DNA from 2 places in the Paenibacillus sp. J31R34 genome. Region 2 is predicted to be linked to the other one. Evidence: riboswitches for the same ligand, from Rfam matches in the RefSeq annotation. Region 2 holds a riboswitch; the other holds the start of a gene.
What was found. Region 2 has a riboswitch for FMN ahead of AC50YG_RS20325 (DMT family transporter). Riboswitches for the same ligand answer to the same signal wherever they lie in the genome.
Positions count from the first base shown of each region.

Region 1: another riboswitch for FMN. It lies ahead of ribD (bifunctional diaminohydroxyphosphoribosylaminopyrimidine deaminase/5-amino-6-(5-phosphoribosylamino)uracil reductase RibD); the one in region 2 lies ahead of AC50YG_RS20325 (DMT family transporter).

Region 1 is NZ_JBXENU010000001.1:191,961-202,748, reverse strand. It holds gene AC50YG_RS00735 (segregation and condensation protein A) at 1-114, opposite strand, end outside; gene ribH (6,7-dimethyl-8-ribityllumazine synthase) at 265-735, opposite strand; gene AC50YG_RS00725 (bifunctional 3,4-dihydroxy-2-butanone-4-phosphate synthase/GTP cyclohydrolase II) at 777-2,027, opposite strand; gene ribE (riboflavin synthase) at 2,079-2,768, opposite strand; gene ribD (bifunctional diaminohydroxyphosphoribosylaminopyrimidine deaminase/5-amino-6-(5-phosphoribosylamino)uracil reductase RibD) at 2,784-3,890, opposite strand; FMN riboswitch at 4,045-4,255, opposite strand; gene AC50YG_RS00710 (peptidylprolyl isomerase) at 4,507-4,938, opposite strand; gene lysA (diaminopimelate decarboxylase) at 4,995-6,326, opposite strand; gene AC50YG_RS00700 (spore germination protein) at 6,443-8,272, opposite strand; gene AC50YG_RS00695 (stage V sporulation protein AB) at 8,328-8,756, opposite strand; gene AC50YG_RS00690 (stage V sporulation protein AA) at 8,749-9,399, opposite strand; partial or broken gene AC50YG_RS00685 (transposase) at 9,598-9,807, opposite strand; partial or broken gene fabZ (3-hydroxyacyl-ACP dehydratase FabZ) at 9,886-10,302, shown strand; gene AC50YG_RS00675 (SDR family NAD(P)-dependent oxidoreductase) at 10,359-10,788, opposite strand, start outside.
Region 2 is NZ_JBXENU010000007.1:220,999-231,786, reverse strand. It holds gene AC50YG_RS20335 (MFS transporter) at 1-1,440, shown strand, start outside; gene AC50YG_RS20330 (hypothetical protein) at 1,499-1,654, shown strand; FMN riboswitch at 1,801-1,949, shown strand; gene AC50YG_RS20325 (DMT family transporter) at 2,081-3,070, shown strand; gene AC50YG_RS20320 (putative sporulation protein YtxC) at 3,175-4,116, shown strand; gene AC50YG_RS20315 (response regulator transcription factor) at 4,286-4,969, shown strand; gene AC50YG_RS20310 (sensor histidine kinase) at 4,962-6,338, shown strand; gene AC50YG_RS20305 (efflux RND transporter permease subunit) at 6,422-9,640, shown strand; gene AC50YG_RS20300 (hypothetical protein) at 9,666-9,869, shown strand; gene thrS (threonine--tRNA ligase) at 10,305-10,788, shown strand, end outside.

The DNA of each region.
Region 1 (10,788 bases), on a different contig from region 2:
ATCTGTAATCTCGTTGATTGATACCTCATGAATATCGATTTCTGCTTTATCAATCAAATGCAGCAGCAGATCCAGAGGCCCTTCGAAAGATTCCAGCTTGTAAAGCACTGACACTGCCATTTCCTCCCGACTAATCTTCCGATAAAATCGCTGCGCCACTCGTAAGCGTAAACAGCTGATGCCAACCAACCGCAACCATCCGTTACGCCAAAAATAGAAAGGCCTCTTCTCAGAGGCCCTTCTCGTGAGCTGCAAGCCTTAAGCTTAATTATGCAGCAATTTTGTTAAATTAGCCATCTCTATTGCACTGGCTGCAGCTTCGTACCCTTTATTTCCAGCTTTTGTTCCTGCACGCTCAATCGCTTGCTCGATGGAATCAACCGTCAATACGCCAAAAATCGTCGGTACGCCCGTTTTCAAGCCAACAGCCGCCACTCCTTTTGCCGCCTCATTGCACACGTAGTCAAAATGCGGTGTTGACCCCCGAATAACGGCACCTAGCGTAATAACCGCATCGTATTTGCCGCTCTCTGCCATCTTTTGCGCGATAAGCGGAATTTCAAAAGCTCCCGGTACCCAAGCAACCTCAACCTCGTTATCCAATGCACCATGGCGTTTAAATGCATCAAGCGCTCCGCTAAGCAGCTTGCCGGCAATAAATTCATTAAACCTTCCAACAACGATTCCGTAACGCAAGCCTTCCGATACTAAATGTCCCTCATATACATGTGGCATAATTAAATTCCTCCCAATTGGTTTTTATAATGCGTGTAATATTACTTTTGTTCCTGATTTTGATCCTGAAAATCAAACAGATGACCGAGCTTCGCTTGCTTGGTCCGCAAATAACGGTCATTGTCCTTATTCGCTTCCATTTGAATCGGCACACGCTCGGTAACTTCAAGCCCGTAGCCTTCCAGCCCTTTAATTTTGCGCGGGTTGTTGGTGAGTAGGCGCATTTTGCGAATGCCGAGATCGCGCAAAATTTGTGCTCCAATGCCGTAGTCGCGCAAGTCCGGCGCAAATCCAAGCTGCAAATTGGCATCGACCGTATCAAGCCCCTGCTCCTGAAGCACATAAGCTTTGAGCTTGTTGATTAGGCCGATTCCGCGTCCTTCTTGGCGCATATAGAGCAGCACGCCATTGCCCGCTTCCTCAATCTGCGTCAGCGCTGCCGCAAGCTGCGGTCCGCAATCACAGCGATGCGAATGGAATACATCGCCCGTCAAGCATTCCGAGTGCACGCGCACAAGCAGCGGGCTTTCCGGATCAATCTCGCCTTTTACAAAAGCGACATGCTCCTTGCCGTCTATATCATTCGTAAAACCAATCGCTTTAAAATCTCCGAAATCCGTCGGCATATTAACTTCAACGACACGCTCAACGAGCTTTTCCTTCGCATTGCGGTATACAATTAGCTCTTGGATTGTAATAAGCTTGAGATCATGCTCATGCTTAAACTCAACAAGATCCGGCAATCTTGCCATCGTGCCATCTTCATTAATGACTTCGCAAATGACCGCTGCGGGCTCTGAGCCGCACATTAAGGCCAGATCAATACCCGCCTCTGTGTGGCCTGCCCGTCTTAGCACGCCGCCATCTTTCGCAATTAGCGGAAAAATGTGGCCCGGCTTGCGGAAATCCGCCGCCTTCGTATTCGGGTCAATGAGCGACTTGACCGTCTCGGAGCGCTCATGCGCAGAGATGCCGGTCGTTGTGGAAATATGGTCAACGGAAACGGTAAATGCCGTTCCATGAAAATCCGTATTGCGTGCTACCATCGGCGGCAGCTCCAGTTGCTCCGCCCGCTCTGCGGTAATCGGAACGCACACAAGCCCGCGGGCCTTCGTAATCATAAAATTGATCACTTCAGGCGTCGCCATTGAGGCCAGCGCAATGAGGTCGCCTTCATTTTCACGATCCTCATCATCTACAACGATAACGGGCTTGCCAAGCAGCAAATCCTCAAGCGCTTCCTCAATCGTATTAAACAATGACTTCTCCAAAGGCTGATCCTGCTGTCCCATAAAGCTTCCCTCCCTGATCGTTCACCACTTCAACTAAACATCTATTCGTTATTACATAAATCCATTTTCACTTAAAAAAGCATTGCTCAGCTTCGTTCCGCCTGCCTTGCCAGCTTTGCTGCCGGAAGTCGCCCCAGCCTCGCGAGCTGGCTTGAAATGCAGCAAATGCTCCACATATTTGCCAATCATATCGCATTCGATATTAACGGAATCGCCTATGCGCTTATCGAGCAAAGCCGTTTCGCCAAGCGTATGCGGGATGACGGACACCGAGAAGCCCGAATCATTCGTGCCAACAACCGTTAGGCTGATGCCGTCAATGGCGATCGAACCTTTCGGAATGACATATTTCAGCGTTGCCGCATCGTTCAGCTTAATACTGAATATAACAGCATTGGCGTCGGTTGCCCTTTTTGCAATGACGCCTGTGCCGTCAATATGCCCCTGCACCATATGACCGCCAAAGCGCCCTCCAGCCAGCATCGCGCGCTCCAGATTGACCTGTTCACCGGGCTTTAGCTGGTGAAGATTGGAGCGCCGGTATGTCTCCGGCATTACATCAGCGTCAAAGGTGCTGCCTGTAAAGGAGATGACCGTCAGACAAACGCCGTTTACGGCTATGCTGTCGCCCAGCGCCACACCTTCGAGGACGCGGGAGGCGGCAATCGTTACTACCATAGCCTCGCCCTGCTTGACCACCCGCTTCAGTTTGCCGACTTCTTCAATCAGACCCGTAAACACGGCTAACCCTCCTCTCTAAACATGACGGTAGACCGGGTAGCCGCTTATGCAAATATCAGCTCCCGCTTGCTCCACCTGCGTGCGCTCCAGTTCAATAGCCTGCGCCATTTTTTCAAAGCCTTCAAAATCAAAGGTGCCGGGAGCTGCTGCTCCGCCAATGATTTTGGTAGCCATGTAAATCATGATTTTATCGATGAGTCCTGCTGTTAGCATTGCGCCATTGAGCTTACCTCCGCCTTCCAGCAAAATCGACCCTATTTCCAGCTCGCCAAGCTTTCTCATCGCTTCCGGCAAATCAACCTGCTCTCCGGTGCCTGCCCGAATGAGCTCGACGCCAGCAGCCAGCAGCTCCTGCGCCTTGGCGTCATCCGCCTGCTCAGTCGCAATGACGATCGTTCTTGCTGTCCGATCCGTGACCACGCGCGCGGTGAGCGGCAGCTTCAGGCTGCTGTCGATGACAATACGCACCGGATGCAGCGCCGGTACGTCTGCTCTTGTCGTGAGCTGCGGATCGTCTGCAAGAACGGTGCCGATACCGACCATGATACCCATATGCTGATGGCGCAGCGTATGCACCTGCTCCCTTGCAGCACTGCCCGTTACCCATCTGCTGTCGCCGGTGCGGGAAGCAATTTTGCCATCGAGCGTGCTCGCTGTCTTAAGGGTGACAAACGGCAGCTTCGTTGTAATGTATTTATTAAATTTTTCATTCATTTGGTTGGAACGTTCCCCTAGAAGGCCCACCTCAACCTCAATACCGCATTCCTTCAGCCGTTCAAGGCCCCGCCCAGCTACCTGTGGGTTCGGATCGGTCGTTGCAACGACTACCCTTGCCACCTTGGCATCAATAAGCCGCTCGCAGCAAGGCGGCGTCTTGCCAAAATGGCTGCAAGGCTCCAGCGTTACATACGCGGTAGCACCTTCCGCTTCTTCGCCCGCCATTTGCAGCGCATGCACCTCAGCATGCCCGGTTCCCCGCTTGAGATGTGTACCAATGCCGATAATTCGGCCTTCCTTTACAACGACGCAGCCGACGATTGGATTAATATCCGTCTGTCCAGCCGCCTTCTCTGCCATATCCAGTGCTAAGCTCATATAATAACTGTCATTCAAAATATCCATGAACGCAAAAAACCTCCATTAGCAACATAGCCAACGGAGATGAGAGTATATCTTAGAGACCCGCTTTCAAGTACACAAATAATCGATTTTAACAGACCTAATTGCCCAGCGAAAAAAAGTGCAAGCAAATAAGCATGAAATCACGCCTTGAAAGTGTCTCCTTCTCCCATCCAGACTGTACTGTCGGTCCCGGAATTGCACCAGGTCAGCCGTACACAATCCGTTCATGCGTTCACACGCTCTGAATTCATTGTATACGGGTCACGGACTGACAGGCAGCATATCTGTCGCTTCAACGTTCCAAGCGCTTAGACAGCCTCCTGATCACCGCCGGTTGGGATTTTCACCCGACCCCGAAGGAAAGCCACTGTATTATTTTTTTCTATACGTTTCGCCAAAACGATGGCGTCTAATAGAAAGAACGCCGTCAGGCGTTTTTCTTATAGTCACTTACTTTTAAAATGTAACTCTGATGAAATGTTACCACCGCAAAATTGAAAAAGCAAGAGTTTTCGATTCTGATTCTCAATTAGCATTCATAATGTTTGAGCCTTTTATAAAAAAAACCGCTCGTTCCCCCGACCAATCGGAAAAACAAGCGGCCTTCTCGCAACGATTAAACCGTTACAATTTCAACTTTTTCCATTTTTTCGCCTTGGCGGAACGTGTCAACATGTTCCATGCCTTTAGCTACTTTGCCAAATACAGTGTGTCCGCCATCCAGATGCGGCTGTGGAGCATAGCCGATGTAGAATTGGCTTCCGCCTGTGTTGCGTCCAGCATGCGCCATTGCAAGGGAACCGCGCTCATGCTTGTTTGGGTTGATTTCACAGTTGATTGTGTAGCCAGGTCCGCCAGTGCCGTTGCCAGTAGGGCAGCCGCCTTGAGCAACGAAGCCCGGGATTACGCGGTGGAAAGTCAAACCATTATAAAAACCATCGTTGGCAAGCTTCTCAAAGTTTGCAACTGTGTTAGGCGCATCTTGATCAAAGAGGTCAATAATAACCTCTGCTCCGTTTGCCATTGTAATTTTCGCTTGTTTTGCCATCTATTAAACATCTACCTTTCTATATCCGAATAAGACTACGTTACCAAATTTAACCCTTATTTCGCAAGGGCTGTTTTGCGAAGTCTTGCCGGAAGCAAGTCATTGCCGACAATATTGTCCAAAGATTCGCGCTGAACGACGAGATCAGACACGCCATCTTTGACAAATACGACAGCTGGACGGCGGAAACGGTTGTAGTTGCTCGCCATCGAATAATTATAAGCGCCTGTGCAAAATACTGCAAGCAGATCGCCGCTGTTTGCTTTCGGCAATTCCAAATCAATAATGAGCTTGTCGCCGCTTTCGCAAGCTTTGCCCGCTACGGTAACCGTCTCTTCGCTTGCCTCGTTCGCACGATTTGCAAGCACCGCTTCATAAACGGATTGATAAAGCGCCGGACGCGGGTTATCCATCATGCCGCCATCTACAGCGATATATTTGCGCACGCCTGGAATTTCCTTGCTAGTTCCAACTGTATAAAGCGTTGTGCCTGCATCGCCGACGATGCTGCGGCCCGGCTCAACCCAAATTTCAGGAAGCGGGAATTCCGCTGCCGTAAAGCTGGAAATGAGCGTATCCGTAATCGCTGCAACGTATTGAGCAACTGGAAGCGGGGAATCTCCGTCTACATAACGGATGCCGAAGCCGCCGCCAAGGTTTATAACCTGGAACGTCAAGCCAAGGTCTTGGCGAATTTCAATTGCAAACGCCGACATTTTCTCAACAGCCATCTTAAAGCCGTCTACTTCAAAAATTTGCGAGCCGATGTGGGAATGAACGCCAAGCACATCCAGATTGGACAGCTCCATCGCTTCCATAATCGCCAGTTTAGCCGCGCCATTCGTCAAATCGAAGCCGAACTTGGAATCTTGTTGGCCCGTGGAAATATAGTCATGCGTATGCGCCTCAACACCCGGCGTAATCCGCAGCAAAATTTTAACCGTCAAGCCTTTGTCCTTCGCCAGCGCATTAAGCACTTTAAGCTCAGTAGAGTTGTCTACTACGAAGCAGCCGATGCCTGCATCCAGCGCCATATTGATTTCATCCGGCGATTTATTGTTGCCGTGGAAGTGAATGCGCGCTGCTGGGAAGCCCGCTTTCAGCGCCGTGTGCAGCTCTCCGTCGGAAACGACGTCAAGCGACAGGTTTTCCTGCTCGGCAAGCGCACACATTGCCATTGTGCTGAATGCTTTGCTTGCATAGGCCACTTGAAATTGCAGGCCGGATTTTTGAAAAGCGGTCACATATTCATTCGCGCGCTTTCGCACTAGCGCCTCATCGACAATATATAGCGGCGTACCATATTCTTTCGCCAGCTCCGTTACATCACAGCCGCCGATTTCCAAATGCCCCTGGGCATTAACTTTGCTCGTTCCGTGCAAGTACATTGTTATTATTCCTCCATACGTGAATAGATTCGATTTACACCAATAGCAACAGTATATCGCAATCTACCCGCAAGCGTAATGGATAATTTAACAAGTCATTTGCATTATTTACGGCTTTACTCCGTTTCGGGCATTTTATCGAGCTGCTGGGGCCGCAGCAGATTGGGCCGCTTGCGATTTTGCAGCACGGGCGTCCGGAAAATGATATTCATCATCGCCCGGAAATCAAACGGAATGAACGGCCACATGTAGGGACGATTGAACGAACGCTCCATGCACAAAAACAGCAGGATAACCGTCGTCCCAACAATGAATCCCGGCACCTGAAAGGCTGCCACAAGCGTAATGAGTACAAGCCTGACAATGCGGTTCGCCAGCCCCAGCTCATAGCTCGGCGTCGCAAACATCCCAATAGCCGCAACCGACATATACAAAATGACCTCATTGACGAAAATGCCCGTCTGGACCGCAATATCGCCAATGAGAATAGCTGATACGAGCGACATTGCCGTCGCCAGCGAAGTTGGCGTATGCACCGAGGCGAGCCGCAGCAGATCGACACCGACCTCCGCCAGTAGAAATTGTACGAGCAGCGGCAGCTTGCCTGTTTTCGATGGCCCGAGAAACTCCAGCGCCTGCGGCTTCAGCTCCGGATGGATAACGAACAGCAGCCAGAGCGGCAACAGAAAAAGCGAGGCGAATATGCCAATAAACCGTACCCAGCGCAGATAGGTGCCGATAAATGGCGTCTGGCGATTTTCCTCAACATGCTGGATAAGATCGAAATACGTCGTCGGCAAAATCATGACGCTGGGCGATGTGTCCACGAAGACGACAACCGCTCCTTCCAGCAAATGCGAGGCCACAACATCCGGACGCTCCGAATAACGGACGAGCGGGAATGGGCTCCAGCCCCGTTTAACGGTCGCCTCCTCCAGCTGCTTGTCGGCAAGCGGAATGCCGTCTACCTTGACCAGCGAAATTTTTTCCTTAACGGATTTAAGCAATTCCTTATCTACCAAATCATTAATGTAGGCGATACATACATCCGTCTGTGTGCGCTCGCCAATCTGCACCAGCTCGTAACGAAGCTGCGGATCACGCAGCCTGCGCCTTACAAGCGAAATATTCATCATCAACGTTTCGACGAAGCCGTCGCGACTGCCTCTGACGACCCGCTCCAGGCTTGGCTCGTCCGGCGAGCGTGCCGGAAAGTTTTTGGCGTCAATAAGCAGCGCCGTTGCTTCCTTGTCGATGAACAGCGCCGTTCCGCCAGAGAGAATGCCCGTCAGCAGCTTATTCCAATCCTGCTCGGACTTGACCTGGGATGCTGGCACATACATATCGAGAAAGGCATGCAGCGCATCGGATGATAAATCATCCGGCTGCAAGTAGGTCAGCCGCTTCAGCACTTCTGTTTGCAGCGTATCCTTTGCCAGACCGTTCATAAACACGAACGCGACTCGCCGCTCGCCGAATATCATTTCCCGAACAACAACATCGAAGCTGCTGCCGTAGCCAAGCTCATTTTTCAGCCGCTCCAATACATCATCCAAATCCGAAGGAATCCGCTCCTCGCGACCATCCTGCCGTTGCTCTCTGCCTTGCGACTTCCCTCGATCCTGCGTATGCCGCTGTCCCTGCCTGCTTCTTTGCGCTTTGGCACGGGCCTGCAGCGGCTGATCGTGGCCATGCTGCCCTTCCTCCCTATTTTGCTGGTGGTCGCTTCTACTCTCCACGTGCGGGTTCTCCTTCTCCCCGCCAGCAAGCTGCTTGGCATGAATAAACCCCTTCACCTGCCGCCAGCCTCGCTCTCTTTTACCGGAAGAATGCTTCTCCCTGCCCGCTTCGGTGTCCGGCTCATTTCCCAGCTTCATCATGCCAGGAATGCTAGCCTGCCTGTAATCTTGCCCCGGTTCATTGTGCTGCTCTTGATCCTTATCCATCTTCTTCCTTCACCTCAGTTCTCCAGCATAGCCCTGCTCATTCTCTACCATTTCCCTACCATTGATACCAAAGCCAGTCCAGCAGCGACCCGAGCGTCTTGCCAAGCACCATCGCCATCACAAGGCCAACTAAATAGTCCGACAGATGGATGCGTTTGGCGAGGATGGGAAACACATTCAGCACTTCCGTCAGCGCCGCCGCAAGCAAGCCGACGAAAATGCCATTGAGCAGCCCGACAGCAATCTGTGACGTAATGCCAGCAAGCGAAAGCTTCCAATCGAAAAAATCTGCGAATGTCCAATAAACCGCACCGCTTATTACCGCCGTTTCAAACCAAATGGACAGGCTGTAGGCATAGGCAATTTGGGCCAATCGCGGAATAAGATCCAGCACTGTTAGCAGCGCCACCAGTCCGCTGCCTACCGCAAGCCCTCCCGATAAGCCCAGCATGACAATAAACGCATGAATCGGCCAATCAAGCATCGTCCTCACTCCGAGCGGTTTGACGATCATTTTTTTTACGCATCTCGTCGGCGATAACATAGGCGTTCACATTTTCCTGGTAGGTGAACAGCTCTACTTCTAGCGGATTCGGCTCTTCATTGAATTTTTTTCGGAACAGATGGTTGAAAAACAGCACCATGCCAAGCCCAATGCCGAAGGAATATGGAATTTGAAACCAAAGCGGATGTTCATTATGCTCTCCGGTAATCAGCTCGACGATCCGAATATGGACCTCCTTCATACTGACATCCGTATGGAAGTTCATAATCGCCAGACCTGCGCCGAAAAACAGCAGCAGCCATGAAAAAATCAGCAGCGGAATGCGCGGCTTTGGCGGCTTATCCGCAATCATAACCAGCACCTGCGGATCGCCATAGGCTTCAATAGACAGACCAGGCTCCAGCTCGCGCAGCCGGCTGACAATTTGCAGCAAATCGATGACGACGCGGTTGCCGTCCGGCTTGCTGTGACGATATAGTACGAGCTGGCCGAGGCGCTGTTCCTGCTCTTCGGACTCGCCAAGCAGCCTCGCCGCCTGCCCGAGCGTCACTTCCTTCTCGGGACGTATCCCAATACGCTTGCGCAAACGCAAATAGAAAGGCTGCCGCTGCGTCGTATCCATCCGTCATCAGTCCTTTATCTGTACTTTGGGTTCGTTTCCCTTTTAGTATGAGAAAAACAGGAATCAGATAGTCACGACGCAGCAGGTAAAAACAAGAAAAAATGGGCTGTCCCAAAAGTAGTTTTTTATCTACCTTGTGAAGCCCTTACCGCTTCGAATTTTGAATGAGATAAAAAAAGCGCGAGTTTCGGGGCTAAACTAGCCCCAGAACTTGCGCTTTTGCTTCAGCGTTGCCCACTTGAGCAAATTGTGGGCAAGCGAAAGCCACCTGACCTCAAGACTCACTTTGGGTAAGCCACGAAGCAGATAACGCCGGAATCCCCGGTTACTTTTCGGTTGCCCAAAGACACTTTCGGGTTCAATCATACGACGAACCGAAAGGTGGTACCCTTCTTCGCTTTGAAGCAGTTGTATTGCACGGGTCGCAGCGTTCGCGGGCAGAGCTCGGACCTCGGGCGTACGGAAACGATTGAGGAGACGGCGGAGATGGTCACCCAGGCCGGCGGCCTCGGGATTGCGGTGCAGATCGATCATACGGAGGAAGAACAGGTGCGGGCGCTGTTTGCATTCAAGAATGTCAGCATCAACGAACCGTTTTTCCAAGGGCATTTCCCAGGATTTCCGGTGATGCCGGGGGGGGGGGGGGGGGGGTAGGGCGAGGCAATGGCACAGGTTGGGGGAGTCGCAATGTTGAGCGTGCCGGACTTTAAAGGCAAGATTGCCTTCCTGGCAGGTATTGACGGTGCTCGCTTCCGCCGCCAAGTCGTTCCGGGCGACCAACTGCGCATCGAAGTCTCGATCACGAAACTCAAAGGCGGCATCGGCAAAGGACAGGCCGTTGCTTATGTCGACGGCGAGCTGGCCGCTGAAGCGGAACTGACCTTCGCAATCAAAAAAGACTAATTTTGAAGGCAAAAAAAAGGGATTCTCACGACCCGCGTGAGAATCCCTTTTTGGCGTTATGAAGTGGTGCCGACGCAACTGCGATGCTCGTGGGCAAACGTTACAAGGAACGTCGGGTCCAGCCCGAATGCGGAGTAGAGCTCTTGGCTGAAGGCAAGGATCGATGCAGCTGCTTTTGGTTCCGAGAGCAGCATCATGTGGTTGGACGAGTCAATGTCGAATAGGTGGAAATCGTCGATCTGACGTTCAAATTCGGACCAATAATCCCCTTGGTCGAATACGGGGCTCGTCTTGACTTTGAAGTACGGTTCCAGTGCCCCGAGGAACGAGCCGCTTTTGTTGCGGAAGAAATAGGCGCTGACCTCTTGCGGATAGGTCAACGGCAAGATGGTAAATCCACTGCGGTCGATCGCTTCCTGCACGTCAGAACTACTCTGAATCATGGTGTTTAGGTAGTCTTCCGTGCGCTTGTAGCCGCGCTCGCGG
Region 2 (10,788 bases):
GTGATGGATATGACCATCCTGTATACGGCATTGCCCAGCTTAACCCACGATCTCGGTGCGTCAGCATCGGAAAAATTGTGGATATTGAATGGCTACTCGCTCGTCATGGCGGGCCTGCTTCCAGCAATGGGAACGCTCGGAGACCGATGGGGTCATAAAAAAATCTTCTCCCTCGGCTTGCTCGTCTTTACGGCAGCGTCACTGCTTGCCGCTTTTTCTCCCAATCCTTATGTGCTAGTGGCGGGACGGGTTCTGCTTGCCGTCGGTGCATCTATGATGATGCCGGCCACATTGTCCATCATAAGAATCACCTTTACAAATGGACGCGAGTTAGGATTGGCGATTGGCATTTGGGGCTCTGTTGCTTCTGGAGGAGCAGGTCTCGGTCCCATCGTAGGCGGTCTGCTTCTGGAGCATTTTTGGTGGGGATCGGTGTTTTTAATTAATCTTCCGATCGCCATTGTTGCGCTCGTATTGACACTGATCTATGTGCCAAATCATCCGGGCAATAAAGAAAAGAAGTGGGATTTAATTAGTTCGATTCAGATCATGATTGCGATGGTGGCAATCATCTATTCCATTAAAGAGTTTGCTAGGCGTGAAGGGTCGCTTACTTTTGCTGTTATAGGAGCTGTTATTGGCATTATGGCTTTAATCATCTTTATTCGTAGGCAAAATAGCAGCGAAAATCCACTTATTGATCTTTCGTTATTTAAAATAAATGGTTTTTCGGCTGCATTTATCACGGCTTTGGCAGGCACATTTGCACAGATGGGGGTTCAGTATATTGTGACTCAGCGTCTTCAATTAGTGGAAGGCCTAAGTCCACTCCTAGCAGGGCTGTATACGATAAGCATACCGTTAGCAGCGCTCATTGCGGGTCCGCTGACTGGAGCGATCCTGCATCGCTATGATGTGATCCGTATTAAAAGCGCAGCCCTTCTGCTTGCGGCTCTGGGAATGGGTGTGTATCTGATGCAATTCGATTCGGGCATTGCTGGGCAGATACTTGGACTCGCTCTCCTTGGTGCAGGCTTAGGAGCAGGGATGACAGCAGCATCGCATTCAATTATGAGCTATGCTCCCCCTGAGAATGCGGGGATGGCGGCATCCATTGAGGAAGTAGCCTATGAGATGGGGGGAGCGTCAGGCATTGCGATCATCGGAAGTATGTCAGGCCTTGTATACACCTTGGCTATGAAAATTCCTGCCGGACTCCAGGTTCCGGGTAATGTGAAAGACAGCCTGGATGAAGCGCTTCTGGCTGCAGAAGGATTGCCCGCACAGGCTGCCGAGGCGTTAAAAGAAGCAGGTCGTGCGGCTTTTGATCAGTCCTTTTTCGCGATTATTGCGGGGGTAACCGTATTTTTGGTGGCAGCCTCGATCATCGTTGGTTTGACGGGAGCTCGTTCAAAGAAAAGAAGCGCCGCCCAGTCTTAATCGAGTTAAATAGCCAAGTAAGTAAGGTTAACATTTTCCGTAAGGGGATGGTTTGTAAATGATTCATCAATTGATAGTGATTGCATGCATGGTAGCCGGGATCACCTATTTCATTCTCGCAGGGAGAAACATCATTAAAGAAGACAGCATTCAGCATGATTTGCTGCTTGAAAAGTTAAAGCAAAAGGAAGAGATACGGCTGAAGGTTAGCTAGAAGATTGGTTAGAAATTTGGCTGAGGAATAGATAAAATCCAAGAAAATAGATCGGAAAAATAAAATATTATTCCAAATGCCAATTTTCCACACAAATAGACTATTCAAACTGTAATCTTCTGTGTTACAATACGATTTAATCGAATATGAATCTTCAGGGCAGGGTGCAATTCCCTACCGGCGGTAAGGATGCGTTCGGAGCATCCAGAGCCCGCGACTCCTGGCTGCTTGCAGCCGGGACTGATCTGGTGAGAATCCAGAGCCGACGGTATAGTCCGGACGGGAGAAGATCAGAACCAGCTTGTTAAATGACAATCATTTAACAGGTTTGTTGATGATGCCCTTGTCAGATTGCTGACAGGGGCATTGTTTCTTTTTCATAATAAAAGAAGGTTCAATTCAAAACTTTCTCAGGAGGTTTTTGAATTGCAGAACACATTAGAGCTGGCTGGCGAGAAAGCGGGCTGGCGAACATCACGAATTGCGGGCATAAACGGTATATGGTATGTGGCGCTTGGGGCGACACTTTGGGGGCTTGACCCGCTGTTCCGTATTTTATTGCTCAAAAGCTTCACATCGGCGCAAATTGTATTTATTGAGCATATTTTGCTCGCTTTTTACGCAGTGCCTGTATTGTTTAAATTCCGCCGCACATTAGTCGGCAAGCTGTCGATTGGTGTCATTGGCGCGCTGCTATTTATTTCTTGGGGCGGCTCGGCAGTAGCTACCGTATTATTCACCGCTGCCTTTTCACATGGGAGCGCCAATGCGGTGCTGCTGCTTCAGAAGCTCCAGCCGTTATTTGCCATATTGCTCGCCAGAGTTTTGCTGAAGGAAAAGCTGCCACAGAAATTTTTCGTCTTTTTGCTGGCGGCGCTGGCAGGCACGTATTTGTTGACCTTCGGCTTTGGATCTCCGACTGTGGGCCTGCATGATCTTGCTTTGCTCAGCTGCCTCTTCTCGATAATCGCGGCGGCATTATGGGGTGGCTCGACCGTTATGGGCAAATATTTGCTGCAAAAGAAATTATCCTTTTCCATAGTGACGTCCCTTAGGTTTCTGCTTGCTCTGCCGCTGCTCAGCGTTATTTTGCTCGCAAGCGGCGACGCATGGAGTATGAACGCACAAGGCAGTCAGCTGTCGCTCATTGCCGTCAATTTATTGTTTCAAGCGTTTTTCCCAGGCTTAATCAGCATGCTGCTGTATTACAAAGGGCTTTCCTCAACTAAAGCTGTATACGCGACGCTTGCTGAGCTTTCCTTCCCTGCCGTTGGCGTATTGATTAACTGGCTCGTATTTGGCCAGTCGCTGACGTTAGGGCAGCTTAGCGGCTTCCTGCTTATCTGGCTGACGTTATGGCTCATGAGCCGAAGCAGCAATGAACAGGCAGCTCAGCAACCACAAGCTGCTGCTTAAACTGAGGCTTATTCACAACCCCTTCATTCCCAATGTCTTCATCGTATATCGCTGCTGCGTGCGCCATATACTGTATGAGGGGAATGAAAGGGGTTGGCTTGTTTATGGAACTGTTTACCGTTACGCTGCCTTCCAAGCTTCAATCAACGGCAGCTGGCTTAGCGGCCTTAATGGCACAATATACGAATGAGGATTTACATATTGAAGCAGCGCCCCAGAGTCAGTTGGTGCAGTTCGATTTGGAGTCCGAGGGCACCATTATGTGCCAGTCGGCAACGCCTTATTTTCAACTGAATAAGCATGGAGAAATACTGTACCACCGCGCTGCCAAAGCGCTCGCTGAATATGTTGTAACCAATTTGGAATCGGAAATGCTCATTAGCATCATTAAGAAAAAATATCAGGGCGGCCATTCCACTGACGTCTCCGTCATCGAAAAATATTGCAGCCAGCTGATGCAGGATACCGATCTGGATGGCTTGAACGCCAAGTTTCTGGATGCGGATAGAAAGCGACGCAAGCTCAAGGTAGCCGAAGAAATCGAACTGTATTTGAATGAAAATACACGACTTGACCTTGGCGGCATCGCTACCTTCAGGCTTCATGGGTATCGTCACGAGCTAGGCGACATTGTGGAATACGCTCTGGATGAATATGTGCTCGATAAGCAATATCAGGAGTTTATTTCGCTGCTCAAATATTTTGTTGGGCTGCAGCAATCGAAGGTCGCCATTGTCCATTTGGTTCATAAAGGCAACCATGATTTTATGCTGTATAATGACAAATTTCAATTGTTCGAGCCGAAGCCGCATTCCGACCGCCTGGTGGCCGAAATGCTGGAAACGGAAATGAACATCGAGGATATGGTTATCAGCTCGCTGATTGCCGCGTCTCCTAAGCAAATTGTCGTTCATACGCAGCATGTCGATATGCAGGTCATTCGGACGATTGAAACGATTTTTGACAACCGGGTATCGGTGTGCAGTGATTGTGTGTTGTGCTCCCACGCAATGGGGGAATGGAATGATGGTGTTACTCAGCCTTAAAATAAGTAAGTAATATGAATCAGCATGATGAACTAGCCAAATAAACTAGCTGCAGGCTCGCCGATATTCGGCGAGTTTTTTTCAAATGAAAGAAATACATAAATAATACAAAATTGTGTATTACACTATGACATAGAACTGTACTTTAAATTGGGAAGAAGGAACACGCATGACGACCGTACTCGTAGTGGATGACGATCCGCATATCCGGCAGCTGCTCCGTTTGTTTTTGGAAGATGAAGGAATGGACATTATAGAGCAAAGCAATGGCGTAGACGCTTGGGACTACTATAGCAATCATCCGGTTGATCTTATTATTCTCGACATTATGATGCCGCAGATGGACGGCTGGGAGCTGTGCAGAAGAGTGCGCGAAGCGGGGGACAAGCCGATTATGATGATTACCGCCAAAGGGGAGGCGCCCGAGCGAATTAAAGGCTTTCGGCTGGGCACCGACGATTATATGGTAAAGCCTTTTGACCCGATGGAGCTGGTGATGCGGGTGAAGGCGCTGTTGAAGCGATATCGCATTTCAATCTCACAAATTGTGCGTTTAGGACAAGTAACACTTGATAAAACGAGCTATCAAATTCGCTATAAGGATACAGGCTCAAGTGAATCCATACCGCTTAAGGAATTTGAGCTGCTGTTTTTGCTGGCGAGCTATCCGGGCAAGCTGTTCAAGCGTGATTCATTAATTGAGCAAATATGGGGCTACGATTACGAGGGCGATGAGCGGGCTGTGGATACGCATGTTAAGCGACTGAGAGAGCGTTTTGCCGCGTATGAGCAGGATTTCAAAATCGTGACGATCTGGGGACTTGGCTACCGGCTGGAGGTATATCGTGATTAAATCGCTGTATGTCCGCTTTATTCTTATGTTTGTCGCATCGGTTATGGCGAGCGTCATTTTAAGCTTTTTCATGACCCATTTTCTGTTTAGTCATAAGCTTCGAACCTACGTTCAGGACAATTTAATTGTCAGCGGCAAAACGATAATCGAATCCTACAAAGATTCGTACCCCAACAATTTGGATGCTTTAATGGAGGGCATAACCGCGCTGCCGATTTTCACCTTTATCGTCTATGACGAACAAGGCAGACCGCTTCACGCAACCGACAAGGTTGCCGGACATAAGTTGAATGTGGATGGGGAAAATTTGCGCAGCGTGCTCAGCGGCGGTGTTTATCGGGGCGGGGCGGACAAAGATTATGACCGGCTCGTCGTCGGGCTCCCTTTTCAAATTGAAGGACAAGCCTACGCCTTGTTTATAAAGCCTGAAACGAATGGCGTTGCCAACCTCGCTTTCGGCTATTTCCGCATGCAGCTTATTCTCGTTCTATTAATTGGTACACTTCTCGTCATCGTGACCTCCCGCTATATGGTGCGTCCTTTGAAGCATCTAACCTCGGCTACCCGAAAAATGGCGAAAGGCGATTTCAGCATCAGGCTCGCTACAAAACGCAAGGATGAAATCGGCGAGCTGACGGCAAGCTTTAATCAGATGGCCCAGGAGCTCGATTCGCTGGAGCGGGTGAGAAGGCAGTTCGTCTCGGACGTCTCTCATGAAATTCAGTCTCCGCTTACTTCAATTAAAGGCTTCACTATGGCGCTTAAGCAGAAAAAGCTGGATGAGGAAAGCCGTCTTCGCCTGCTCACCATTATTGAGGAGGAGAGCGACCGCCTATCACGGCTGACGCAGGATTTGCTTAAGCTGTCCTCGCTTGAGCATGACCAAATTCAGCCGAATATGAGCAAATATCGTTTGGATGAGCAGCTTAAGGATGTCATGATTGCCAGCGAGCCGCTTTGGTCCGCCAAAAGCATTAAGCTCGAACTGGATCTGGAGCCTGTAACTATTTCGGCAGATGAGGATAAGCTGAGCCAGCTTTGGACGAATCTGCTGAGCAATGCGATTAAGTTCACAGGGGCTGGAAGCGTCATTGCAATTAGCTTGGCGGCAAGCCAGCATAGCGTGACCGTGTCGGTTGCTGACAGCGGAGTGGGCATTCCGGAGGAGGAGCTTCAGCATATTTTCAAGCCCTTTTATAAAATAGATCAAGCCCGCGAGCGTGCGGTTGGCGGAAATGGCATCGGCCTCTCCATTGTTAAGCGGATTGTCGAGCTCCATGCAGGGGAAATCAGGGTAGCGAGTACGATGGGCAAAGGGACGACGATGACAGTCGTACTACCGCTAGTTCCTCCAGATAAATCCAATTAGGGCTGCCAGCGTCCCTGTACATAATTAGTACAAAATTACTCGCTATGATGAAGGAGGTTATACAGCGAGAGGAGAGATATACTTTGAATAGACTGACCAAATTTAGTTTGAAAAATGGCGTTGCCGTCATTTTATTATGCGTTTTGGTGCTGGGGTATGGCTTGTATGCCTCCACGCAAATTAAGCAGCAGACGTTTCCGGATTTGGATTTCCCGGCCGTGTTCGTACAGGCGATTCAGCCTGGCGCCTCTACGGAGGAGATCGAGTCAGAGGTTGCAAAGCCCATTGAAGACCATTTGAAGCGTGTGCAGGGCTATGAGTCGTTAACGAGCACCTCTGCTGAAAATGCAGCCAGTATTTTTATCCAGTTCCCATTTGGTACTGACATGGATAAAAAATACAGCGAAGTTGAAGCTGAGCTCAGCAAGCTGAAGCTTGCCAATAATGCCAGTGTAACGGTGCAGCGCTTGTCGGCAAATAGCCAGCCTATTTATCAAGCGGCTGTATTCGCTGCCGAAGGAGATTCGGCAAAGCTAGCTGATGAGCTGCAAAACAGCATCGTGCCTGAGCTGCAAAAGCTAGCTGGAGTAGGAAGCGTTACGCTAAAGGGCGGTACGACGAATGAGTTAAGCATTGTTGTAGATAAAAATAAAGCGGCGCAGCATGGCATTACGCTCAGCTCCATCCGCACGGCGCTTCAGGCGCTAGACTACGCCCTGCCACTGGGCTCGGTGTCGCAGGAAGAGACGGTTATACCAATCCGGTTGACCGGCAGCCTCGATACCTTGAAGCAGCTTGAAGAGCTGAAGCTGGCGGCAACGGCTGGCGGCGGCACCGCAGGCTCAGCGACAGGCAGCGCTGGTGGAGCGGGTGCTGGCGGTATGCAGGGCAATGCGGCTAATCAAGCTGCTCCTGGCAGTGCCACAGGTTCTGCATTAGGAAACGTTGCCGGGTCAGGCGCAGCATCAATTGGTTCTGAAGCTTCAGCCGGTGCGGTCACCTCAGCTGCTATCACGCTGGGTGATATTGCCGACATTAAGACGGTATCGGAGCAAAATGAAATTACCCGCTTTAATGGCGAGCCGAGCTTTGTTATCTCGATTCAGAAGACGCAGGATGCCAACACGGCGGATGTGTCTGACAATGTGAGGGAGCTGCTCACCACTTATCAAGGCAAAGGCGAGCTGGAGTATCATGTCATTGTAGATCAAGGACAGGAAATTAAAGAATCCGTATCCGGCCTCATTCGTGAAGGCTTGTATGGCACATTGTTTTGCGTGCTCATTATTTTCCTGTTTTTGCGCAATGTAAGGGCGACGATTATTTCGATTTTGTCGCTGCCGATTTCTATTTTTGCCACGATTGCGATTATGGATCAAATGGGCTACACGCTTAACATTATGACGCTGGGCGGCATCGCGGTTTCCGTCGGGAGGATCGTCGATGACAGCATCGTCGTTATAGAAAATATATATAGATGGCGGCAGGAAAAAGGCGAGAAAATGAGCGGCAAGGAGCTAGCCTACCAAGCGACCCGCGAAGTGATCGGGGCGGTAGCCTCTTCCACGGCGGCGACGATCGTCGTCTTCGCTCCGCTCGCTTTTGTCAGCGGGATCATTGGACAGTTTTTCCGTCCGTTTTCGATTGCTGTCGTTCTCTCCATTACGATCTCGCTATTAGTGTCGATGATGCTGATACCTGTGCTGGGCAGCCGCTTTTTCAGAAGCGTTAAGCCGCATACGAAGGAAAGCAGACTTTCAAATGGTTTTGAAAAAATAATCCGCAGCGCACTGAAGCGCAAAGCGCTCGTATTAGGATCTGCTGTCGTGCTGCTAATAGGCTCGCTGGGTTTGATTCCTTTAATTGGTGTTGCTTTTCTGCCGACAAGTGCGACTCCAAGCTTAGCTATTGATGTTGCCCTGCCAGCGCAAAGCAGCCTGAAGCAGACGGACGATGTCAGCGGCGAGGTGGAGGCCTATTTAAGTAAGCTGGAAAACGTAGAGAGCTACGAGGTTTCCGTTGGGGGGGCAGGCGCTAACCCGCTGCTATCTGGCGGCGGCAATAATAAAGCGACAATCACGGCTCAATTTACCGAAGGAAGCGATATGGCGGAGTTGACCTCGAAGCTGCAGACTGAGCTGCTGGCAGTGGTCACTGCGAAGCAGGCAGGCACGACGCTCAATATTAAAGCGGGCGAACAGCAGGGACCGCCTTCGGGTAACAATATTGATGTCAGCATTTATTCGGACAGTGCGGACAAGCTGGCGCAAACGGCCATTCAAATCGAAAAGCTAATGAAGGAAAGCAGTGATTTGAAGGATATTACGAACAATATGGATGAGGTAACGCCTAAATGGGTCGTTTCCCTTAACCAAAGCGGAATAGATGCCAATATTAGCCCCTATCTAATTATGCAACTGACCGGCGAGCAGCTTCGACCAGTCGATGCGGGCACTTACAAAATCGATAATAAGGAACAAGCAATCACGTTGTCGTATAAACAGCAAATTGCCACTAAGGAAGAGCTCGAAAATATACAGATTCCTACTGCAGCGGGCATGAAGAAGCTGAAGGATATCGCAGATATAACCGAGCAGAACGCCTGGATCAAGGTTAGCCATGACGATGGCAAAATGTACGCTCTTGTCAGTGGAACGGTGAAGGATGACAGTGCCGTATCGGCAGTGACTAAGCTGGTGCAGGCGGATATCGACAGTCTGACAATACCTTCTGATGTGGAGCTCAAAGTAGGCGGCGGCCTGCAAATGATTAATGACGGGTTCTCAAGTCTCGGCATCGCCATGGCGGCAGCGATTGGCCTCGTGTTTATAATTATGAGCATGACGTTCGGAGGCTTGCGGACACCGCTTATTATTTTAGCCTCGCTGGTGTTTATTCCGATTGGCTCACTGAGCGCCTTGCTTCTGACAGGCCAGTCGCTGTCTATGAGTGGCATGATTGGCATGCTGATGCTGGTCGGTATCGTCGTCACCAATGCGGTCGTACTGCTTGATCGGGTGGAGAAAAATCGCAAAGCGGGCATACCGATTACTGAAGCGATCGTAGAGGCGGCTAGAACAAGGCTTAGACCGATTTTAATGACGGCTTTTGCGACGATGCTTGCGCTTGTTCCGCTTGCGTTATCCGGCTCCTCGACGAGCCTCATTTCAGGTGGACTTGCGATCACGGTTATTGGCGGCTTGTTCAGCTCGACGCTGCTTACACTGATCGTCATGCCGGTCATTTATGAAATGGTGTGGAAAAAACACAAGGTTAATGAAGCGGATATGTTCGATGACTAGGAATGAGGAAGAGGGAGTGAGACCGATGACTGGACGTAAAGGAAGAAGATTTATGATGTTTGGCGTGTTTGCTGTACTGATGCTTGGGGCTGCTTTCGCTGAGGTGCCGACTCGGCAGGGCAGCGGGGTGGCGCTGATGCCGCTCTTCCTCATTCTGCTTTCTATCAGCGTATATCGGATCGTTCGCGTACGCCGCCGCAGCATCTATAAAGGAAAAGGATTGTCGTAGGCCTCGCATAATAAAGACGCTTAAGGCAATGTGCGTCCTAACGCTTGACCTGCTTGCTATTCAGGACTATAATTATGCTGATATAAGATGAAAAGGCATTGATAAAGACATGTATTTACACATTCAACTGGTTCAGAGAGAGGAAACAAGGCTGAAATTTCCTTCCAGATCAATGTAAATATACCCCTTTGTAGCTGTATAGCCGAACGTGCTTCAACTAGTGAAGCGCCATTAAGCTGTACCGGAAATCTCCGTTACCAGATGAATCAAGGATTGGCTGCAGCCGGGATGAAATACGCTGATAAGCGTTAGGCGAGCAATCGAATTAGGGTGGAACCACGAGCTTACAAGCACTCGTCCCTTCGCGGGATGCGTGCTTTTTTTGCGTTCAGAACGCAGCAGCTTGGAAGCTTAGCGAATGAAAGGATGATAACGATGGCGATTAAAGTAACTTTGCCGGATGGCGCAATAAGGGAATATGTTGCAGGAACAACAATTGAAGAGGTGGCTGGCTCAATCAGCAGCGGACTGCGCAAAAATGCAATTGCCGGTAAAATTGACGGGAAAACCGTTGATGTTTACACACCTATTAGCGAAGATGCAAAGGTTGAAATCGTAACCTTGGATTCGGCCGATGGACTGGAAGTATACCGTCACAGCACAGCGCATTTGATGGCACAGGCGATCAAGCGCATATATGCCGATGTTGATCTTAAGCTCGGTATTGGTCCCGTTATTGAGGATGGCTTCTACTATGATATCGATATGGAGCAGTCGATTACTCCGGAAGATTTGGTGAAAATCGAGAAGGAAATGGATAAAATTGTTCAGCAAAATCTCGACATCCGCCGCCGCGTCGTCAGCCGTGATGAAGCGATTGCCGTATTTACCGATATTGGCGACACGCTTAAGCTGGAGC